4 regions of the Micromonospora sp. NPDC048842 genome follow, and region 1 is predicted to be linked to each of the others. Evidence: riboswitches for the same ligand, from Rfam matches in the RefSeq annotation. Region 1 holds a riboswitch; each other region holds the start of a gene.
What was found. A riboswitch is a leader RNA that binds a small molecule or an ion and turns the genes downstream of it on or off. The one in region 1 is predicted to bind cobalamin.

Region 1 (3,895 bases):
AGAACAGTAACCAGGGCAGGGTGTTGGCCAGGGTGGCGCCGGCGACCAGCGCAGGGGAGTCCGTCATCGAGAGGGCCGCCAGAGGCAGTGTCAGCTTGACGACGCCGTCAGCCAGGTTGGTGATGGCGGCACCGGCCCACAGAGCGTTGAAGTTCCGCGTGCTCACTGTCGTCGGGTCGCCTGGCTGAGCATCGCTGTGCATGGCCAGGAGCTTGCGACATCCCGCGGCGCCGCCCTAGAGTTTCGACTGGAGGCGAAACATGGCGGTGTTCCTGGTCGACGCCGAAGTGATGGCGCAGGCGCGTTTCGGCACCTCGCAGCTCACCGAGACGTTGGGGGCGCTGAATATCCTGCGCAGGGCCCAGCCGCTTCCGTGGCATCGGGTCTGGCGGGACCAGCATGTCGATGCCTTCCAGGGCTATCTCGACGGTGACCCGGTGACCCGGGCCATCCTGGCGCACGCCATGTCGTCCTCCTGGATGGCCGACTTCCTGACGGTGCCGCCCGCCCGTCCGGACATGACGCTGGACGACGAACTCGTGGAGCTCGAGTCGCTGCCGGATGACCGAATCCGTGCCGATCTGGCCCACGTACGTTCCCCGCTGGCCCCGGAACTGCGCGCTTCGGGGTTGGCGAGTCGGACGGCCGCTCTGGTGCGCTGGGTCTGGCACCACACGATCGAGGCGGACTGGCCGCGCCGGCAGTCGGTGCTGCGTGCCGACGTGGTGTCCCGGATCTCCCGGCTGGGCCGGGACGGATGGTCCGGGGTCATCAACGACATGCGGCCGGGCATGCGCTGGCTGGGCAACGGCCGGCTGCAGGTCGAGGAGCGGCCCTACCCACCGTCCGACGTGCGCGGCGGGACGCTGACGTTCTTCGCGGCCCACTGCCGGGGAGGCTGGATCTCCTGGAGGTTGCCCGACCGCTTCGGGATCGTCTACCCGGTGACCGGGGTCTTCACGGAGGCGGCTCTCACCACCCCGGATCCACTGCGCCGCCTGCTCGGAAACGCACGGAGCACGATTCTGGTGCAGGCGGCTGAGCCGATCAGCACCACGGCCGTGGTCGCCGCGACCGGGCTGCCGCTCGGTACCGTCGGTGGTCACCTGCGCGTGCTGACGGATGCCGGTCTGCTCCAGAAGCGCAGGTCGGGCCGGGAGGTCCTCTACTGGTGGACGGATGCGGCCCGGACGCTGGTGGCCGGGGCCTTATCGTTCTGACGGGACCCGGCGTGTCGGCCCATGCTGCCCGCACTCGGTACCGGGAGGGCCTGGATCAGGCGCCCTCGACGGCCGAGGCCGTCCTCCGGCCGGCGCAGATGTGCCGGCGGCGGGTAGAAGCATCGCAGTCACCCTTGAAGGTCAGCGCGCCGGGCTGGAGTGTCAGCATGAGGTTCTGCGCCAGGTCGACGGCCTCCTGTGCGAGGGGGAGGAGGCGGGCGTGGTCGGTCATAGCTGGCGGCTGCGATCCCAGAGCGAGCTGAACATCTCGTCGAATATCGGGGAGAGGCCGGAGGGGTCAGTGCTGCGCTCGATGACCGTCGCCGGGCAGTCGACGCCCCGCATCTGCGGTAGGTAGTGCTGAACAACGCAGAGCCGGTCATCGATCAAAGCACGTTGGCGCGAACGGGCTCGTCGTAGACGCCGGTCGTCCCGACCTTGCCATGATGCACAGCCGTCTTCTCGGCTGGCTGTCGCTGACCCGCCACCCGCGCCGATTTGGGCACGAGTAGCCCAGGGCTGACCGGGGCGGACTGAATCGTCCACGACATCAGCTCCAAAGGGCGTCGCACCCGCACTGCCCCCGGCAGGGGACCACGCCGCCAACGACCAACCAGCCCAGCAGCCCGCCGCAGCGGCGGACGACAACCTCGCGCGCCGATATTTCCGCAGGTCAATGTGGTGAGAACGGGCGTGCGACGGCGGGGTCCGCGTTGACCGGCGACGCGGCGGTGTGGCAGCATTCGCGGCCTGACGGCAGTGAAGGAAGTCGGTGCGATTCCGACGCGGTCCCGCCACTGTCACCGGGGAGCGATCCCCCCTCGTGAGTCACGGCCGTGTGTCTGCGGTTGGAAGGCCGGGGGAGAGCGTCGATCCGGAAGCCAGGATACTTCGGCCGTCGGACGTACCCCAGGGCGTGGACACCCGAGGAGGACCCGATGACGCACGGCGTCTCATTCATCGACGATTATCGTCGTATCGCGCTCCAGGCAGTGCATTCCAAGGGCACCGGCCACCGGCACCGCTGAGCTGATCGCCCGGCGCTGACCGGCCCCGACCCATGCGTCGGTGCGCCGTTCGCTCGGGCCGTCGTACCGGCTGACGCCGTACCCACCCGTATCGCCCCGGTCGCCTCAGTGAGGGCCCAGGGCGTCACTTTCCGGAGCCTGCCGTGCGCATCCTGCTGCTGTCCACCGCCGACACCGACCTGCTGGCCGCCCGCGCCAGCGGCGCCGACTACCGGTTGGCCAACCCCGCCCGAGTTACCGCCGAGGAGGTGCCCGCCCTGCTCGACGAGGTCGCCCTCGTCGTCGTACGCCTGCTCGGCGGTCGGCAGGCGTGGCCGGACGGCCTCGCTGCGGTGCTCGCCACCGGCGTGCCGACGGTGGTCCTCGGCGGTGAGGCGCTACCCGACGCGGAGCTGATGGCCATCTCCACAGTGCCATCCGGGGTCGTCAGCCAGTCGCTGGCGTATCTGACGGAGGGCGGCCCGGACAACCTCGGGCAGTTGGCCCGGTTCCTCTCCGACACGGTGCTGCTCACCGGCGAGGGGTTCGCCGCACCCACGCCCACCCCTGCGTACGGGGTACACGGCGAACACCCCGCCGCTCCGGACCGGCCCACAGTGGGGATCGTCTTCTACCGGGCGCATGCGCTGGCCGGCAACACCGACTTCGTCGACGTGCTCGCGGACGCGGTCCACAGAGCTGGCGGCAACCCGCTGCCGATCTTCTGCGGCTCGCTGCGCGGGCTGACCGCGGGCACCGGCCCACTCGGGCTCTTCGCCCGCTGTGACGCGCTGCTGGTCACGGTCCTCGCGGCCGGCGGCGCGGTCGCCGCCGACGCCTCCGGTGGCGGCGACGAGGACGCCTGGGACGTGGGCGCCCTGGCCGCCCTGGACGTGCCGGTCATCCAGGCCCTCTGCCTCACCAGCACCCGCGCGCAGTGGGCCGACAGCGACGCCGGTCTGTCCCCCCTGGACGCCGCCATGCAGGTGGCCATCCCCGAGTTCGACGGCCGGATCGTCACAGTGCCGTTCTCGTTCAAGCAGATCGACGCCGACGGCCTCTCGGTCTACGCCGCCGACCCCGAGCGGGCCGCCCGGGTCGCCGGGATCGCGGTGCGCCACGCCCGGCTGCGGTACGTGCCGCACGCCGACAAGCGCGTCGCCGTGGTGCTCAGCTCGTACCCCACCAAGCACTCCCGGGTCGGTAACGCCGTCGGGTTGGACACCCCGGCCTCGGCGGTCCGGCTGTTCGCCGCGCTGGCCGAGGCCGGCTACGACCTGGGTGACACGCCACCGCCGGACGACGGCGACGCGCTGATCCACGCGCTGATCGCCGCCGGTGGTCACGACGTGGAGTGGCTCACCCCGGAGCAGTTGGCCGCCGCCGAGGCCCGGATACCGGGGCCGACGTACCGGCGCTGGTTCGACCAGGTCCCGGCCGAGCTGCGCGAGCGGATGCGGGAGCACTGGGGTGAGCCACCGGGCGAGCTGTACACCGAGGGCGGCGACATCGTGCTCGCCGGGCTGCGCTTCGGCAACGTGGTGCTGCTGATCCAGCCACCCCGCGGCTTCGGGGAGAACCCGATCGCCATCTACCACGACCCGGACCTGCCGCCGAGTCACCACTACCTGGCCGCGTACCGCTGGCTGGCCTCGCCGGCCGCGGACG
Region 2 (3,895 bases), on a different contig from region 1:
ATCCAGATCGGAGTCGATGGACGCGAATCCGTACAGATGCGCACCGCTGACGGTGGCGAACAGCAGCGGACGGGGCAGGACGCAGGCTGCCTCGGCGGCCCACGGCGGCACCTCGGTGGTCACTACAGGTTCCTTTCCCGTACGGCCGTGAGCAGCCGATCCACGTCAACCCGGTCGGGTTGGTCGGGCAGCGTGGTGGTGGCGGTCGCGTCGGCGAGCTCAGCCAGTAGGTCCGCCGCCCAGGCGGCAACCTCATCCCAGGGCAGCTCGCCACGCCGCACCGCGAGCAGCCGGTCACGCAGGTGACGAACGTCGACCAGCACCTCCCCGGTACGCAGCACATGCGCCCCGGCGACCAGCAGCCGGATCATGTGCATGGCCTGCTTGTGGTTCGTCTCGCCGGTGCGCTCACGGCGTGCCGCCACTCGGTTGAGCTGATCCCGGGCGTAGTTGCCGTAGGTCTCCGCCACCCGCCTCGACAGAAACGCCTGCCGTGCGGCCAGCAACCATTCCCCGTCGACGGTGATTCTCTCGACCAGCGGGGACCAGAGCACCTCCAGGACTGTCGGGTTGCCCTGCAGGGCCAGGACGCAGAAGCGTTCGAACTCCCAGGAGAACTGCTCCACCGCCGGACCGTCGAGGTGAGTGGGCGGCTTGTCGAGGTGCCAGAACGCCCGCGTGGGCGCTACATAGACGCCACGCCGGTCGTAGTCGGAGTCCCGGTCATGCAGCCCGTACGCCCGCGACCCGACCACAACGGCGAGAACCGTATGCCGCTCAACAAGATCGATCACGCCCGGGACGCTACCCAACCACCGCCCCGCACGCGCCACCCTTTTCGAGCACTCCGCGTCCGTGAGGTTCGGCTCTTCGACGAAGAAGTGCTCATGGTGGTCCGGCCAACCTGCGACCCAGGCCCGTACTCGTCGCCGTAGAGCACGAATCTCGGCATGGGCAGACGTCACCGGAGCGACAACCAGGATCCCAGTGCTGACCCCTTCGGTGTGAACGAACGGCTCGGCTCAACCAGGGACGTCCACGACGACCTTGCCCTCGGCGGTGCCGTCGGCGACCAGCCGATGGGCGTCCATGACCCTGTCGAGCGTGAACGTGCGCGGATCCAGTCGCGGGCGCAACGCACCAGCGTCGGCCAGCGTCGCGATCTCGCGCAGGATGTCGCCGTGGTGTTCGCGGCCGCGCCCGGTGAGCATCGGCAGCAGGGTGAACACGCCGGAGTAGGTCGCGCCTCGGAACGACAGCGGGGCGAGCGAGTGTGAGCCCCAGCCCAGCGCGCTGACGACGTGCCCGTGGTAGGTGCGTACCGCCGCGAACGACGCGTCGAGCGTCGCGCCGCCGACGTTGTCCATCACGATGTCGAAGCCCTCGCCGCCGGTGTACCTCTCGACGTACTCCTCGACCTTGCTCGCTGTGTAGTCGATCGGCACCGCGCCCAGACTCTCGATCACCCGCAGGCTCGCCGGCCCGCCAGTGGCATACGCCTCGGCGCCTCTCGCCTGGGCAAGCTGCACGCCCACGTGTCCGACACCGCCGGCACCGCCGTGCACCAGGACCTTCTGCCCGGCGCGGACTCCGGCCCGGTCGACCAACCCCTCCCAGGAGGTGACCGCCGCCAGGGGCAACGCGGCGGCCTCCCGCATCGAGAGGCTCCTCGGCTTGTGGGCCAGCAGTCGAGCGTCCACGGCGGCGTACTCGGCCAGCGAGCCCTGGAGGTCGCCGACGCCCCCGCACAGCCCGTACACCTCGTCTCCCGGCTCGAAGCCGGTCACGTCCGCGGCGACCGCCGCGACGACGCCGGCGAGGTCCAGGCCGAGCACCGCAGGCAGCTCGACGCGCGCGTGCGCGGCCTTACCTGCCTGGATCTTCGTGTCGAGCGGGTTGACCCCGCTGGCGATTACCCGCACCAGCACCTGCCCGCGCCCGGGGATGGGTTGATCGATCTCCTCGACCGTCAGCGGAACGTCGAACTCCCGCAGCACCGCAGCGCGCATAACCATCCACACTCTCCGTGATCGAGGCTTCACGTGGACGCTATCCGACCGGATAGGCGGCGGGGCGGGTTCCTCGGACCGCGCCAGCGCCGCAACGGGCGGGCCCGAGCGCGGGTCAGTCGTCTTCGGCGCCGTCGAGCAGCGCGCGTCGCAGCGCCAGTCGGTGCTTCCGACGGATCTCCGCCTCCCGGTACCGTCGCCGGTCTCCGTCGGTCTCCGGTAGCAGCGGTGGCACCGTCCGAGGCTGGCCGTCGTCGTCGATGGCGACCATGACCAGGTGGGCGGTGGCCACGTCGGTGGGCGGCACCGCCCGGTCCCACCGGTCGGCGGTCACCTTGACGGCCACCTCCATCGAGCTGCGGCCGGCCCAGGTGATCCGGGCATCGACGTGCACCACGTCACCGACCCGCACCGCGCGGAGGAACGCCGTCTCGTCGATGGCGGCGGTCACCGCCGGCCCGTCGGAGTGCCGGGCTGCGACCACACCGGCGACGGAGTCGATGAGGTTGAGGATCCGGCCGCCGTGCACCGTACCCATCAGGTTGGTGTGGTGCTGGTCCATGATCTGCGAAAGGGTCAGGTGCGACGCCGACGGCGCGCGGCCGGCGATGGTGGTGGTGTCGTGCACAGCGGTAGTCCGTCCCTCGGGAAACCACACCGCCGGGTCACGGACACGCTGACGAGGACCTGGCCGTGCACCACACGCGCGGCCCGTCACCCGCTCAGCCCACCCGCGAGACCGACGGCAGCGCACACGGTTGTGTACGCGGCGCCGGCAGGTCTTCGGACTCGCGGGCCTGACCGGTCGCGCCGGTCGCCTACTGGCCGTCGCTTCCCAGGCCACTGGCCCAGTGCTGATGACGGCGGTCGTTCCCACTCACCGCTGCGGGGCAGCCCCGGATTTTCACCGGGTTCCCTCTTACGACGCCCCGCCGGTCACGACGGGGCGAACCAGCGCCGTCGGCGAGCATAGCTGGCCAGGGAATGTGTCCACCCGGGGCGTCCTGCCGCGGCGACGGATGACCTGATCGTCAACTTTTGCCATCTGAGGAAGAAGATCGTCAGCTCTTGAAAAAAGTCTCGCGAGGGTGAGGATATCCAGATGCGTCGTCTCCCCCAGACTTGCGGGCGGGTGGTCTCTGGCCTCCTCGCGTTCCTCCTCGCCTCGGCTGTCGCTCTCCTCGCGTCCGCCCAACCCGCCGCAGCGCACGGGACCCTCGCCATGTCCACACCGGCGAGCGGCGCCACAGTGCGCGAGCCGTTGACGGAGGTGCGGCTCTACTTCACCGAGAAGGCCGCCGCCAACGCGTTCTTCACGATCACCGCCCCGGGCGGCGTCCGTGTCGACAACGGCTGGTCGTATGGGGAGCCGAAGCCACTGGACAAGCCGGTACGCGAGTACTTCCTGGTCAATGGGCAGTTCGAGCCACGGGAGTACACGACGGGGTTCCCCGCGGTGGTGTCCGTCGCCCACCTGCCCGCCAAGGGCCAGTACTCGGTGAGCTACCTGTCGGTCGCCTCGGACGGCGACACCGTGCGGGGCACCCTGACCTTCCGCTACGACGGGCGGGTGACGGCAGCGCCGAAGGGGTGGAGCCCGCCGTCGACCCAACCGGACCCGGCTCTGGTGGCCGCCACCGAGCAGCACAACTCGTCCGGGCAGGCCTCGGCGGTGCCGACCACCGCGGACGATCCGTCGACCCCGCCGGCTGCGGCGGCCCCGTCGACCGGGTCGACCGAGGAGAGCGGTCCCGGGGCACTGGTCTGGGCCGGCTGGGCGGCGGCGGTCGCGGCGGTCGGGGCGGTGGCCGGGTTCGTCGTCTGGCGTCGCCGATCCGCCGGCACACCCACCGGCCGGGGCCGTACCTCGGCGGCGACCTCCGGTC
Region 3 (3,895 bases), on a different contig from region 1:
GGACAGCTCCCGGGCGGCCGGCGAGTCGAACGGCAGCCGCAGCGCGAAGAAGGCGTCCTGTAGGCCCATCAGTCCGAGTCCGACCGGCCGCCAGCGGGGGTTGCTCGCCGCCGCCTGCGCGGTCGGGTAGTAGTTGATGTCGATGACGCGGTCGAGGAAGGTCACAGCGGTCCGCACCGTGGCACGCAGCCGATCCCAGTCGATGCCGTCGGCGGTGAGATGGGCGGCGAGGTTCACCGAGCCGAGGTTGCACACGGCGGTCTCGGTGTCACTGGACACCTCGATGATCTCGGTGCAGAGGTTCGACAGGTGCACCACGTTGCCCGGCTCGGCGGTCTGGTTGCAGAGCCGGTTGGCGGCGTCCTTGAAGGTCATCCAGCCGTTGCCGGTCTGGGCGAGGGTCCGCATCATCTTCCCGTACAGCTCCCGTGCCGGGATCTGCCGCACGTAGCGGCCCTGCGCCTCGGCCTCCCGGTACGCGGCGTCGAACCGCTCCCCCCACAGGTCGGGCAACTCGGGCACCTCGTGCGGGTCGAACAGCGACCACAGCTCGTCGGCCTCGACCCGGCGCATGAACTCGTCCGGGATCCAGTTGGCCAGGTTGAGGTTGTGGGCGCGTCGGGCGTCCTCGCCGGTGTTGTCCCGCAGTTGCAGGAACTCCTCGATGTCCGGGTGCCACGGCTCCAGGTAGACGCAGGCCGCGCCCTTGCGGCGGCCACCCTGGTTCACCGCGGCGACGCTCGCGTCCAACGTGCGCAGCCACGGCACGATCCCGTTGGACTGCCCGTTCGTGCCCCGGATCAGCGCTCCCCGGGAGCGGACCCGGGAGTACGCGATGCCGATGCCACCGGCGAACTTGGACAGGTTGGCGACCTGGGCGTACCGCTGGTAGATGGAGTCCAGCTCGTCGAGCGGGGAGTCGACCAGGTAGCAGGAGGACATCTGGGTGTGCCGCGTCCCGGAGTTGAACAAGGTCGGTGAGCTGGGCAGGTAGGCCAGGCTGGACATCAGCCGGTAGAAGCCGACCGCCTCGTCCGCCGTCCGGGCCAGGCCGCAGGCCACCCGCAGCAGCCAGTACTGCGGGGTCTCCAGCACCAGTCGGCTGGTGGGGTGGCGCAGCAGGTAGCGGTCGTACACGGTGCGCAGGCCGAAGTACTCGAACCGGCGGTCGCCGTCGGGGTCGATGGCGTGGTCGAGCGTCGCGGCGTGTGCGGCGACGAACGCGGCGGTGTCGTCACCGATCAGGCCCTCGGCGTGGCCGACCCGGATCGCCGCGCTGAACGAGGTGATGCCCTGTCGACGCACCTCCTTGTCGACGTAGCCGGCCAGCAGCCGCGCGGCGAGGCGTGAGTACTGCGGCTCCTCACCGATCATCTCGGCGGCGGTCTGGATGGACAGCCGGTCCAGTTCGGCAGTGGTCGCGCCGTCGTAGAGGCCGCTGATGGTGCGGGTGGCCACCCGCATCGGATCGACGTCGGCCAGGTCGTCGGCCCACCGCTCGACCGCCCGGACGATCTTGTTCACGTCCACTGGTTCGGTGCCGCCGTCGCGCTTGCGGACCCGCATCGGCGTCCGCCGCAGGATCGCGTCGCCGCTGGCCGGGACTACCTCGGTGACTGTCACCACTCGCTCCTCGGAGTTCGAGACCTGGTGGCCCGGACGCGAGGAGACAGACACCGACGGACGCCACGCCAGCCCGGCGTGGGTCAGGTGGCGTCAGCCGTCCCACGCGGCCTCGGACCGCCGCCCACCCGGATGCGGGTACGCGGCGCGCTGGCAGGTCTTCGGACTCGCGGGCACGACCGGGCTCGCCGGTCTCCTACTGGCCGTCGCTTCCCAGGCCGATTGGTGGCCCAGTGCTGATGACGGCGGTCGTTCCCACTCACCGCTGCGGGACAGTCCCGGATTTCCACCGGGTTCCCTGTTGCCTCGACCGCACTGGATGAGCGGCCGAACCAGCTGCGCTCGACACCATATATAGGGACGCAGTCGTTGTCACACCCCACATGTCGGTCTCGGGCGTGTCGGCGGCTCACTCGGTGACCACCGTCACCACCGCGGCCAACCACCCCACGCCGACCGAAGCCGGGCACCAGAGACCGGACTCTCCGCGCGAGTGTCGACAGTCGACAAAGATTTGATGTATCGGAGCCACGGCACCGCAAAGTGCTCCCATACGTCGACGTCAATGCCTCGGCGCGAGGTGGAACATCCGATCTCCACGCCCCGCCACCCCCGCCACCATCCCCCGTCTACCGGCACGATGGGCGATAAGGCGGAGCGGCTCGGCGACGTAAACATCATACGTCTGCGGGTCAGTGGTGATCGACATCGTTGACGTGCTGGAGCAGCCCTCCGTATACTCCCAGTGATCATCTGATCTTTAGCCTAGCCGGGCGAGGAGCGCATGCCGCAGATCACTGCCGTCACCGTCGAAGACGTCCGCTTCCCCACCTCCCTGACCGCTGACGGGTCAGACGCCATGAACAAGGACGGCGACTACTCGGCGGCTTACGTCGTCCTGCACACCGACGGCGTCGACGGCGCGGGGGCGCCACTCGCGGGGCACGGCCTGACCTTCACCATCGGTCGAGGCAACGACATCGTCGCGGCGGCCGCAGTCCACCAGGCACAGCTTCTGGTGGGCCTGGACGTGGCGACCATGGCAGCGGACATGGGCGCGGTCTACCGCCTCCTCACCTCCGACTCGCAACTGCGCTGGCTCGGCCCGGAAAAGGGCGTCGTCCACCTGTCCCTGGCGGCCGTGTTGAACGCGTCATGGGACCTGGTCGCCCGGGTCGCCGACAAGCCGCTGTGGCGGCTGCTCGTCGACATGTCCCCCGAGCAACTCGTCGACATCGCGGACCTGCGCTACCTGTCCGACGCGCTGACCCGCGACGAGGCACTGGCCATCCTGCGGGCCAAGGAGGGCACGAAGGCCGCCCGCCTCGCCGAGCTCGACCGCACCGGCTACCCCGCCTACACCACCTCCGCGGGTTGGCTCGGCTACGGCGACGACAAGCTGCGCCGACTGTGCCAGGAGGCGGTGGACACCGGCTACGGCTACGTCAAGCTCAAGGTGGGCGCAAACCTCGACGACGACATCCGCCGATGCGCTATCGCGCGCGAGATCCTCGGGCCGGATCGCAACCTGATGATCGACGCCAACCAGGTGTGGGACGTCGGTCAGGCCATCGACTGGGTCACCGCCCTCGCCCAGTTCACGCCACTGTGGATCGAGGAGCCGACCAGCCCCGACGACATCCTGGGCCACGCAGCCGTCCGCCGCGCCGTCGCTCCGATCGGCGTCGCCACCGGCGAACACTGCCACAACCGGGTGATGTTCAAGCAGCTGTTCCAGGCCGAGGCCATCGACTTCTGCCAGCTCGACACCGGCCGGTTGGCCAGCATCAACGAGATCGTCGCCGTGCTGCTGCTCGCCGCGAAGTTCGACGTCCCGGTGTGCCCACACGCCGGCGGTGTCGGCCTGTGCGAGATGGTCCAACACGTGTCGGTGCTCGACTACGTCGCGATCTCGGGAGACCTCACCAACCGGGTCACCGAGTTCGTCGACCATCTGCACGAGCACTTCACCGACCCGTGCATCATCCGGGACACCGGTTCCGGCAGCGGATACGTCCTGCCCAGCCAGCCCGGCTACTCCACTCGGATGCGTCAGGAGTCGGTGGCGCTCTACCGGTTTCCCGACGGCCACTACTGGGGCGCGACAGACCCGACTACCGTGTCATCTCCGGAGGCGGCGTACGTGACTGCGGGTGGGAAGGCCACCCCCGCCGGCCGCTAGGGGAAATATGTCTCGCACTGACGAAGTGGTCAACGGCATCAAGCGGATGATCCTCGAAGGGCAGTTCCGGCCCGGGGACCGGTTGCCCAT
Region 4 (3,895 bases), on a different contig from region 1:
ATCCAGCACGGCCTGGTACGTGAAGACGACGTCCTGGGCGGTCAGCGCGCTTCCGTCGTGGAACTGCACGCCGTCGCGGAGCTTCGCGGTCACTGTGCGGCCGTCGGGTGACAGCTCCGGCAACGCCGTGGCCAGACCGGCGACGAGGCGGTTGTCGGCGTCCCGGCTGACGAGGCCGTCGAAGATCAGCGAGGCGCCGTCGACGCCGTAGTTGAGCACCGGGTTCAACGCGTCCGGCTCGTCGGAGGTGGCGACGACAAGCGTCGCGCCGCCGGCTGAGCCGTCGGGGTTGGCAGGGGCCGAGCACCCGGCGAGGACGAGCATCCCCGCCGCCGCGGTCGACGCCACGAGGCGTCGGAAGGTCGGACGCATCCGGGTCACAGAGGGCTCCTGTGGTGTGGGGAGGATCGTTTGTCGGGTGGGCGCGGCGCCGCAACCGTTGATCATCACGGTGACACAGTTGCAAGTCTTTGGCAATTACCAGAGACATGCAGCATGTCGCTGATCAACAACCGACCATCAGTCGGGCGGGTGGCCAGCGGCGGCGGGTGAGCCGCCGCCGGCCACGTCAGCGCCCGGACGACAATCAGACCCCGTAGCGCAGGTAGATGGTGTCGCCCACTGTCACTGTCGTGCCACGGGTCGCGGTGGCCGGGGTCCCCCCGTCCCTGGACACCTTCCAGGTGGAGGAGCCGCTGTTGGCCAGGCCGTTGATCGAGGTGATGGTGCCGGTGCCGCTGGTCGGGTTGAGGGCGGTGACGCAGCCGCTGGGGGCGGCTGCGCTGATGGCGGCGTCCAGCACGGTGCCGAGGGTGGTGGTGGCGGCGGTCGGCGTCAGCGTGACCGCGCACGGCTTGATGCTGCCGCTGCCATTGTCAATGATCACGGCGAGCCGGGTGGCGGTGCCGGCGGTGAATCCGCTCGCCGCGACCCAGGTGGGCGCGCCGGCGGTGACCGGGGTCGGGGGAGCGGCGGTGTAGCCCGCGCCGGCCAGGGCCCGCACCGCGTCGATGGAGGCGTACGCCGACGGCGTGGTGTTTGTGGTCAGGTACTTGAAACCGCCGCCGGTCAGCTGCTGGGCCCGCAGGAAGTCGATAGGGGTCTTGCCGGCGGTGGTGGTGAAATCGGAGCCCTGGCTGGGAATGCCGCAGGCGTTGAGCCCGGAGACGGCCCACGCGTTGGAGTCGGTGTTGACACCGAACATCGAGGTGAAGGCGCCCGAGGCGTTGACGAGCTTGCCCTTGAGGAAGTTCTTCGCCTGCACGACGTCGGTGTCGGTGTTGGGGACACCGGCGACGCAGAGGGCGGCCATCGCGGCGCCGGTCATGTCGATGTCGCTGGCGGCGGCGAGTTGGCTGGGGTTGCCCTCGGCCTGGGTGAAGGTCCAGCCGCCGTCGTTGTGCTGGTTGTTGCGGATCCGGGTGACCGACAGGTTGAGGAGCGCCTGCGGTACGCGGGCGGCACCGGCCTGGGTCTTCGCGCCGGCCAGGGCGAGGGTGGCGAATACGGTGCCGTTGACGTTGGCCGGCGGGCCGTAGTAGCCGGCCGAGCCGGTCTGCCAGTAGGCGATGGTGTCGGCGATCAGGTTGCGGGCGGGGGAGACGCGAGCGGGGTCGATGCCGGCGGCATAGGCGTTCAGGACACCGCGCTCGTAGTCGGTGACGACAGGGGAGGTGCTCGGCCAGGACGCGGCGGAGAGTTGGTTGCGGTACACGGTGCGGGCGTTCTTTGTCGTGTCGCCGGAGGGGTAGACGTCCACCGCCGCGACACCGGCGGGGGCGAACGCGCTGAATACCCACTCGTTCGACAGCCCGCCGCTGGCGTAGCTGCCGTCGGCTGCCTGGAGGGTGCGCAGGTAGGCGACGCCGTTGGTCTTGGCGGTGGCGATCTGCGCCGCCGTCGAGGTCGCGGCGGCCGGTGCGGCACCGGTCGCGACAGCGACGACAGTGGCGATCAACGCGGCGGCGGGAACCGTCGCGAGACGTCTCCGGCGACTGCCGGAGGAAAGGCGCGAGGACATCGGGTCTCCTTGGGGGTACGGGGCACGACTGCCTCGACCCGGGGCCCAACGGGAGAGCCGGCGGAGCGGGGCGGGCCGGCCGCAGGACGCGTGGGACGGATACCGCAGGTGCTGCGTCACCACGTGGGTAGTCGGGCTCGGGACGGCCAACCGTCCTCACCGTTGCGCGTCAGCCCCGGATTTCCACCGGGTTCCCCCACGCGATGACGCGGTCACCGTATGGGAGGAAGTCCCTACCGCGCGCTGTTAGGTACATGACACGTTCTCGCGTTGACGGGGTGGTTGCTGCTGTGGTCCGATGACCGCGATCCAGCAGTCAGGGGAAGCCGGTCAAAGTCCGGCGCTGGCCCGCAGCCGTAGGTCCCAATCGGGACGAGTCGGATTACCTGGCTGGATAGAGCACCGCAGCGCCGTCGAGGTACACGGCGCGGAGCCAGATTTCCGGGACTTGTCCTCGGGGTCCGCGTCCGCGCCTGCGCCGCTACCCCTGAGAGAGTCGCCATGTCCCCACTGGTCAGTCGAACGTCGCGGACTCCCGCGCCGTGGTTGGCGCTCGTCGCCGCGGTGCTGCTCGGCGCGTTGGCGCTCGTGGTGCCGACCCGTGCGGCGCTCGCCGATCCGCTGGAGGCGTGCACCCCCACCCAGGGCGCGATCGTGGTGGTCGACTTCGGGGCGTGGGGTGGGCCGCTGCTGCGGGGCTGCGACGCCGCCCCGACCACCGGTCTGGACCTGCTGCACGAGGCGGGCTTCACCACGACCGGCACCGCCCATGACGGGCCCGGGTTCATCTGCCGGATCGGCTCACCCGCCTTCGACGCCGGCGCCGAACGCCCGACGCCGGCCGACGAGGCGTGCCAGTTGACCCCGCCAGCGACGGCCTACTGGTCCTACTGGATCGCCCCGGCCGGGCAGGACCACTGGACCTACAGTCCACTCGGGGCGATGGCGCAGCGACCGGGGCCGGGCGAGGTCGAGGCGTGGGTCTTCGGCGGCACCGACATCGGCGGCTCCACCGGGGCGCCGAGCTTCACCCCCGCGTCGGTGCGCGCGAGCGGCCCGACCCCGAGCGCGACAGCGACCCCGACAGCGACCCCGACGGGGACACCCGAACCGGCGCGGCCGACGGAAGCCCAGGTCAAGGCCGTCGCGAGCTACCTGGTGGGGCAGTTGACCGATGGCGACCACGTCGACAACTGGGGTGTCGACTACCACCGGACCATCGCCGTCGCCACAGCGCTGGCCGGGACCGGCGGTCAGGCTCAGACCCTGACGAAGGTCGTCGACTACCTCCGGACGCACGTCGACGCCGCGATCTTCCCCAACGGTGACACCGCCGCGCCGCACGCCGGTAACGTCGCCGACCTCGCGCTCCTCGCCACGATCATCGGCGGCGACCCCCGTGCGTTCGGCGGCCGGGATCTGATCGCCACGCTCACCGACCACGTCTGCGCCGCGACCGACATCGCCGCTGGCTGTGCCGCTGCCGGTGACTTCGCCGGATCCGCCGGCCCGATGAGCCACGCGAGCGCGCTGCTCGCGCTCAAGCGGGCCGGCGTCACCCCGCCCGCCGCGACCGTCTCCCGGCTGACAGCGCAGCAGTGTGCGACCGGCGCCTTCGCCGGCGGATGGCTCAGCCCGACCGATGCCTGTGATCCGGACCTCGCCGCCACGGCCCTGGCCGTCCTGGCGCTGCACACACTCGGCGGGCACGACGCGGCGCTGAATTCGGCAAAGGCGTTCCTGTCCGGCGCGCAGGAGCCCGACGGCGGCTACCAGCCGTACGCCGGCGCGGGGGTCACCGACACCTACTCCACCGGGTACGCCGCGCAGGCCCTCGCCGTGCTGGGCCTCGCCGACCGGGCCGCTACCGCCACC

Region 2: it holds a riboswitch for cobalamin, as region 1 does, so the genes downstream of both, AB0C19_RS00040 (acyl-CoA thioesterase) here and cobN (cobaltochelatase subunit CobN) in region 1, are expected to answer to the same signal.
Region 3: it holds a riboswitch for cobalamin, as region 1 does, so the genes downstream of both, AB0C19_RS16995 (ribonucleoside-diphosphate reductase subunit alpha) here and cobN (cobaltochelatase subunit CobN) in region 1, are expected to answer to the same signal.
Region 4: it holds a riboswitch for cobalamin, as region 1 does, so the genes downstream of both, AB0C19_RS26180 (prenyltransferase/squalene oxidase repeat-containing protein) here and cobN (cobaltochelatase subunit CobN) in region 1, are expected to answer to the same signal.

What each region holds. Positions count from the first base shown of each region.
Region 1 is NZ_JBEZGK010000016.1:29,302-33,196, reverse strand. It holds gene AB0C19_RS22030 (MFS transporter) at 1-202, opposite strand, end outside; gene AB0C19_RS22025 (helix-turn-helix domain-containing protein) at 261-1,220, shown strand; gene AB0C19_RS22020 (hypothetical protein) at 1,276-1,452, opposite strand; cobalamin riboswitch at 1,983-2,112, shown strand; gene cobN (cobaltochelatase subunit CobN) at 2,392-3,895, shown strand, end outside.
Region 2 is NZ_JBEZGK010000001.1:5,036-8,930, forward strand. It holds gene AB0C19_RS00025 (nucleotidyltransferase domain-containing protein) at 1-123, opposite strand, end outside; gene AB0C19_RS00030 (nucleotidyltransferase domain-containing protein) at 123-794, opposite strand; gene AB0C19_RS00035 (zinc-dependent alcohol dehydrogenase family protein) at 1,023-2,015, opposite strand; gene AB0C19_RS00040 (acyl-CoA thioesterase) at 2,125-2,637, opposite strand; cobalamin riboswitch at 2,766-2,980, opposite strand; gene AB0C19_RS00045 (copper resistance protein CopC) at 3,142-3,895, shown strand, end outside.
Region 3 is NZ_JBEZGK010000010.1:200,014-203,908, reverse strand. It holds gene AB0C19_RS16995 (ribonucleoside-diphosphate reductase subunit alpha) at 1-1,566, opposite strand, end outside; cobalamin riboswitch at 1,758-1,975, opposite strand; gene AB0C19_RS16990 (enolase C-terminal domain-like protein) at 2,408-3,805, shown strand; gene AB0C19_RS16985 (FadR/GntR family transcriptional regulator) at 3,813-3,895, shown strand, end outside.
Region 4 is NZ_JBEZGK010000023.1:12,508-16,402, forward strand. It holds gene AB0C19_RS26170 (ABC transporter substrate-binding protein) at 1-372, opposite strand, end outside; gene AB0C19_RS26175 (prenyltransferase/squalene oxidase repeat-containing protein) at 587-2,020, opposite strand; cobalamin riboswitch at 2,125-2,247, opposite strand; cobalamin riboswitch at 2,300-2,429, shown strand; gene AB0C19_RS26180 (prenyltransferase/squalene oxidase repeat-containing protein) at 2,522-3,895, shown strand, end outside.